2 linked regions of the Thiocapsa rosea genome follow. The protein of the gene in region 1 binds, or shares a complex with, the protein of each later gene. Links are inferred from orthologs where the notes say so. Each region holds a gene or a part of one and is shown on either strand. Other genes may lie near its edges. The genes, in order: dnaB and dnaG.

What was found.
Region 2: the proteins of dnaB (region 1) and dnaG are in contact, whole or in part, in a crystal structure (PDB 2R6A), measured with the Geobacillus stearothermophilus proteins. The link is inferred for Thiocapsa rosea from one-to-one orthologs. Residues at the interface, in WP_033016901.1 of Geobacillus stearothermophilus: Ser13, Glu15, Ala16, Gln18, Glu91, Leu92, Asp94, Ala95, Val96, Pro97, Thr98, Ala99, Ala100, Asn101, Tyr104, Tyr105, Ile108; in WP_049624496.1 of Geobacillus stearothermophilus: Lys456, Leu457, Leu458, Pro459, Ala460, Asn463, Ala464, Leu467, Leu535, Leu536, Ile537, Ala538, Gln544, Glu545, Asp548, Tyr549, His552.

What each region holds. Positions count from the first base shown.
Region 1 is NZ_RBXL01000001.1:3,833,687-3,837,002, forward strand. The notes cover bases 1-2,998. They hold dnaB (replicative DNA helicase), read left to right. Parts: upstream 1-802; coding sequence 803-2,194; downstream 2,195-2,998. Other genes in these bases: BDD21_RS17290 (DUF2232 domain-containing protein), read left to right, coding at 1-45; rplI (50S ribosomal protein L9), read left to right, coding at 194-643; BDD21_RS17305 (SLC13 family permease), read right to left, coding at 2,410-2,998. In the rest of the region: more of BDD21_RS17305, read right to left, coding at 2,999-3,316. UniProt on the Escherichia coli protein: The main replicative DNA helicase, it participates in initiation and elongation during chromosome replication. Travels ahead of the DNA replisome, separating dsDNA into templates for DNA synthesis.
Region 2 is NZ_RBXL01000001.1:5,637,020-5,640,225, reverse strand. What follows is about bases 319-3,206. They hold dnaG (DNA primase), read left to right. Parts: upstream 319-830; coding sequence 831-2,582; downstream 2,583-3,206. Other genes in these bases: rpoD (RNA polymerase sigma factor RpoD), read left to right, coding at 2,653-3,206; BDD21_RS24955 (GatB/YqeY domain-containing protein), read left to right, coding at 352-795. In the rest of the region: rpsU (30S ribosomal protein S21), read left to right, coding at 29-244. UniProt on the Escherichia coli protein: RNA polymerase that catalyzes the synthesis of short RNA molecules used as primers for DNA polymerase during DNA replication.

The sequences.
Region 1 (3,316 bases):
TCGGCAGGGCCGCCGGGGCCCGGCCCGAGCGGTCCGGTGACCTGATCCGTGCGGATTGACCGAAACCCTTTGGCCGATCGTACTTGACGGAATGGATCAGGTTCCTGCGCATGCGCCGCCCGTTCCGAAGGATCACCCGAGGATCAAGGGCACATGGCCCTGATCCGGACGAACTTTTGAGAGGAATACACACGTGGAAGTTATCCTGCTGAAGAATGTCGGTCGCCTCGGTGCGCTCGGCGACAAGGTCAGTGTCCGTTCGGGCTATGGCCGGAATTATCTGATCCCCTCCGGATTTGCCGTGTCGGCGACCGACGCCAACCTCGAAGCGTTCGAGGCTCGGCGCGCGGAACTCGAGCAGGTCGCAGAGGAGCAATTGGCCGAGGCCCGTGCTCGCCGTGATCGTCTCGAAGGGATGAGCGTCACGATCGCGCGTCGTGCCGGCGAGCAAGGACGGCTGTTCGGCTCGGTCGGCACCGGCGACATCGCCGATGCGGTGACCGCTGCCGGCTTCGCCCTGACCAAGCAGGAGATCAAGCTTTCGGGCGGGCCTTTCCGCGCTGCCGGCGAGTACGAGGTGACCCTGCACCTGCACCCCGAGGTCGATGCCGTCATCAAGGTCGACGTCGTTCCCGAGGACTGATACGCTCGTATCCTCCCCGTATCCTCATGGTCCGGCGGCACATGTCCGCCGGATTCAAGGCGAACCTCGCTCGGACCCACCGGGCACGTCACGCGACTCGACTCGAAGGTCTGACGAGACTCACGCCCTTGCGCAAGTCATTCGGGCCGGGGGTAATCTATGTTCGACGATTCCCAAGGCCCTCCGGGCGCGGACTTCGACGAGCTCCGCGTCCCGCCGCACAACATCCATGCCGAGCAATCCCTGCTCGGTGGTCTCATGCTGGACAACAGCACCTGGGACCGCATCGCCGACATGGTCACCGAGCGTGACCTCTATCGGCGCGAGCACCGCCTGATCTTCCAGGCGATCGCCAAGCTCGCCGCCACAGACCAGCCCTTCGACGTCGTCACCCTCGCCGAGACCCTCGAGCGCACCGAGCAGCTCGAGGGTGCGGGCGGCTTGCCCTATCTCGGAACCATCATCAACGAGACCCCGAGTGCGGCCAACATCAAGGCTTACGCCAAGATCGTCCGCCAGACCTCGGTGCTGCGCCAGATGATCGCTGCCGGCACCGACATCGCCGACAGCGGCTACAACCCCATGGGTCGCGATGCCTCCGAGCTGCTCGATGCGGCCGAGCGGCGCGTCTTCGAGATCGCCGAGCAGGAGGCACGCGGCGGCGGTGGGTTTCAACCCATCAAGACCCTGCTCGGGCGCGCAGTCGAGCGTATCGACGCACTCTATCAGCGCGACGAGCCCATCACGGGCCTGGCGACCGGCTTTACCGACTTCGACATGATGACCTCGGGGCTGCAGCCCGCGGACCTCATTATCGTGGCGGGTCGGCCGTCCATGGGAAAAACGAGCTTCGCCATGAACATGGCCGAGCACGTGGCCATCCAATCCAAGCGCCCGGTCGCGGTCTTCAGTATGGAGATGCCGGGCGATTCGCTGGCGATGCGGATGATGTCCTCGCTCGGGCGCATCGACCAGCATCGGGTCCGCACCGGGCGGCTGGAGGACGACGAGTGGCCGCGCTTGACCTCGGCGGTCAATATCCTGGCCGGTGCATCCATGTTCATCGACGACACGCCGGCCCTCTCGCCGACCGAGGTCCGGGCGCGTGCGCGGCGTCTCAAGCGTGATCAGGACGACCTGGGTCTGATCGTTCTGGACTACATCCAGCTCATGCAGGCACCCGGTGTCGGCGAGAATCGGGCGACCGAGATCTCCGCGATTTCCCGCTCGCTCAAGGCACTCGCCAAGGAGCTCAACGTTCCGGTCATCGCACTCTCTCAGCTCAATCGCAGTCTCGAGCAGCGGCCGAACAAGCGGCCGGTGATGTCGGATCTGCGCGAGTCGGGAGCAATCGAGCAGGATGCAGACCTCATCGTCTTCATCTATCGCGACGAGGTCTATCACGAGGACACGAAGGACAAGGGTGTCGCCGAGATCATCATCGCCAAACAGCGCAACGGGCCCATCGGGACGACTCGCCTGACCTTTCTCGGCAAGTACACCAAGTTCGAGAACTATATCGGCAATTATTACGGCGAGGGTGGAGACTGAGCTCATACCCGGCCGAGGCGGAGCCAAGAAACCTGCTCGAAGGCCCTGCTCGTTGTCGTTGTCGTTGTCGTAATCGAGGTCGTCAGGAATCCGATTACGACAACGACAACGACAACGACAACGACAAATGCTGCGATGATGTGTTCAGGACTTGCGGCGTAAAGAACTATGGTGTTTTCGGGAATGGGAATCCCGACCGAGCATGACTCTCCCGATCAGGACATGATCCCGAGCCATACCCAATACACCGCCAGGTTCAACAGCGTAAGCGGCGCACCGACGGCAAAGAAGACCCAGAACCCGAGGTGTGCGCCGCGACGCTCGGCGGCTTGGACGATAATGATGTTGCTGGCGGCGCCGATCAGGGTGAGATTGCCGGCGATGGTGGAGCCGGCGGCGAGTGCCATCAGCAGGTCCGGTCGCTCGGGCGGCAGCAGGGGTAGGGCGAGCGAGACGAGCGGGACGTTGGAGATCAACTGACTGCCGAGCACTCCGGCGCCGAAGACCTCGCCGAGTCCGATTGGGCCCACGGGGATCCAGGATTGCAGCAGACCGGTGTCCCAGACGCTGCGCATCAGGATGAACATCGCGACGAAGAAAACGAGGGTATGCCAGTCGATCCCGCGCAACAGGGCGACCCGGTGCGGGCTGAACAACAGCAGCGGCGCAGCAGCGACCAATGCGATGACGACCAGCGGAAAGGCGAGCTGCGGTGCGACGAAGGACAGGGTAATCCGCACCGCGACCATCAGCACCAGCAGTCCCAGCGAGAGGCTCGCCAGACGGGCCAGTCGCGGATCGTCGATCTTTGCGGGTAGGTGTACCAGGGCCTCGCCATGGATATGGCGCCAAAAGGCCAGGCGTAGGACTGCGTAGGCGATCAGCAGGTTCAGCAGTGTCGGCGGCCCCAGGGCACCGATGAAGTCAACGAAAGGGTTTTGAATGCCCCCGTGAAGCGCGATCAACAAGTTCTGGGGATTGCCGATCGGGCTCATGACCGAGCCGATGGTGACCCCGAAGGCGAGCGCGAGCAGCAACAGGACCGGCGGTAGACGGTGATCGCGCGCCAGAGCCAGGACGATCGGGGTGCCGATCACGGCCAGCGTGTCGTTCATCAGGAAG
Region 2 (3,206 bases), 1.8 Mb from region 1 along the record:
TGTCCGGAGCCAACCTTAGGGATTATCCATGCCCAGCGTGCGTGTCAAAGAGAACGAGCCTTTCGAAGTCGCAATGCGGCGTTTCAAGCGGTCCTGCGAAAAAGCAGGTGTGCTCGCCGAGGTCCGTCGTCGCGAGTTTTACGAAAAGCCGACGTCCGAGCGCAAGCGCAAAAAGGCGGCTGCTGTGAAGCGGCACCAGAAGAAGCTGCAGCGCGAGTCGCGTCGCTGGGAGCGTCCGTACTAAGGTCGTACCCTTAAGATGCCGGTCCCGCGTTCGTCGGGGCCGCCGCGCGCATTGCGACGCCGTCGCAAGTCTTCCTTTCCGTTTCGCTGCGGTTTCAACGCCTCACCATGCTCAAGCTTCAAATCCAAAGTGATATGAAGACCGCCATGAAGGCGGGCGACAAGACCAGGCTCGGGGTAATCCGCCTGATGCTCGCGGCCATCAAGCAGCGCGAGATCGACGAGCGCATCGAACTTGACGACGCTCAAGTGTTGGCCGTCCTCGACAAGATGGTCAAGCAGCGTCGCGACTCGATCAGTCAGTACAGCGGTGCCGGCCGTGAAGATCTCGCCGAGATCGAGCGTTTCGAGGTCGAGGTCATCCAGTCGTATCTCCCGCGCGCCCTCACCGATGAGGAGCTCGCGTCCCTGATCGATGCGGCGATGGCGTCCACACAGGCGAGCGCGATGAGCGATATGGGCAAGGTGATGAACCTGCTGAAGCCCCAGATTCAAGGCCGGGCCGACGTGGGCAGCGTCAGTGCCCGCGTCAAACAGCGCCTCGGAGGCTGACTCCGGCATCGTCGCTCAACGGTTTGCCGAGGCACATGGCCGGTCGCATCCCCCCCGAGTTCATCGACGAGCTTCTCACGCGAACCGATATCGTCGACCTCGTCGGCACGCGGATTCAGCTGCGCAAGGCCGGTAAAGACTACCAAGCCCGCTGCCCCTTCCACGACGAGAAAACCCCGTCCTTTACCGTCAGCCAGGATAAGCAGTTTTATCACTGTTTCGGCTGCGGTGCGCACGGCACGGCGATCGGCTTCCTGATGGAATATGACCGCCTCGACTTTCGCGAGGCCATCGACGAGCTGGCGCAGCGTGCTGGATTGGCGGTGCCCGACGGGGTCGACGCGGGTCGGCCCGGCCCCGATCACGGACCACTGTACGCCCTTCACGAGCAAGTGGCCGAACTCTATCGCGAGCAGTTGCGGGTCCATCCCGAGGCCCGGCGTGCCGTCGACTATCTCAAGGCCCGCGGCCTCACCGGCGAGGTGGCGGCGCAGTACGGGCTTGGTTTCGCCCCGCCCGACGGTCGCCTGCTCCTGTCGCGCCTCGGCGAGAGCCCTTCGGGACGCGAGCGTCTGCTCGGCTGCGGGCTGATCTACGACGAGGAGGGGCGGCGACGCGACCGCTTCCGTGATCGGATCATCTTCCCGATTCGAGATCGACGCGGCCGGGTGATCGGTTTCGGCGGGCGCCTACTCGGCGAGGGCAAGCCGAAATATCTGAACTCGCCCGAGACCCCGATCTTCCACAAGGGCCGCGAGCTGTACGGCCTGTTCGAGGCGCAAAAGGCCAAGCGCAAGCTCGATGCCGTCCTCGTCGTCGAAGGGTACATGGATGTCATCGCCCTGGCGCAGTTCGGGGTGACGAACGTCGTCGCGACCCTCGGCACGGCGACAACCGCCGAGCATCTCCAGCTGCTTTCGCGCACGGCCCCCGAGGTCGTATTCTGCTTCGACGGCGATCGTGCAGGGCGCGCCGCGGCCTGGAAGGCATTGGAGGTCACGCTGCCCTCGGCGACCGGCCGTCAGTCGATTCGCTTTTTGTTCTTGCCCGACGGGGAGGATCCGGACAGCCTGATCCGTGCCGAGGGCGCCGATGCCTTCCGTGCGCGCATGACGCAAGCGCAGCCTCTGTCTGAGTTTCTGTTCGAGCAGCTCTGCGATCAGGTCGACATGAACAGCATCGACGGGCGGGCGCGGTTCTCCCTCTTGGCGCAGCCGTTGATTCAGGCGGTACCGCCCGGGATCTACCGCGACATGCTCGCTGGCCGCATGGCCGCGCTGGCGGGGTTGCCGACGCCGGCGCAGCGGCCGCCCGTCCGCGCGCGTGGACGCGCGCGGACGGCGTATCCCACTCGGCCGAGCCTGATCGCACAGGCGATCGCCTTGTTGCTCGATCATCCGGAACTCGCGGGCGAGGTTGAGGAAGCCCCTGACGACTGGCGGCGCTCGGCCAATCCAGGTGCTGCGATTTTGGTGCAACTGCTTGAAACGATTGCGGCACACCCAACTATCAGCAAAGGTGCGTTAGTGGAGCGTTGGCGCGATCGGGAGCACTTCGCCTACCTCCAGCGACTCAGCGTCGACCCTTTCCTCCGCGGAATTCCGCCCGACGGGGTTGCGGCTGAGTTTATCGGTGCCTTGACGCGCATCGGCGACGAGGTTCTCAAGGAGGAGCGTCAACGGCCCTTGACCGAAGCACGTGCCGGCGTCTCGGGCGAGGAGGTCCGGGCACAGCTTGAACAGGATGCCGCTCCCACGCATCCGCGCGCAGACATTGACTGGAGTTAACGCCACTTGACGTGCTAAACTGCGTAGTTCGCCTTTTAGTGGCCATCCGCCGTAGCAACCAGGGTATCCCATGGATCAAGAACAGCAACAGTCCCAGCTGAAGCAACTGATCGCCAAGGGCAAAGAACAAGGTTACTTGACCTACAGCGAGGTCAACGATCATCTGCCTCCCGGGATCGTGGAGACCGATCAGATCGAAGACATCGTTCGCATGATCAATGACATGGGGATCATGGTCCACGAGTCCGCTCCGGATGTCGTCGATCACACCCTGAGCGACTCCGCCGTCTCCGACGACGAGGCGGCCGAGGCCGCCGCGGCTGCCTTGGCGACGGTCGACAGCGAGTTCGGCCGCACCACGGATCCCGTGCGCATGTACATGCGCGAGATGGGGACCGTCGAGCTGCTTACGCGCGAAGGCGAACTCGTGATCGCGAAGCGGATCGAAGACGGACTCAACCAGGTCCTCAACGCGCTTTCGGTCTATCCGCGCTCGGTCGAGAAACTGATCGAGATCTTCGATCGCGTCGAGCGCGAGGAGACGCGTCTGACCGACGTCATCTCGGGTTTCAACGACGGCGACGAAGAGCCGGTTGCCACTCCCGCACAGGTGACCAGCGAGAA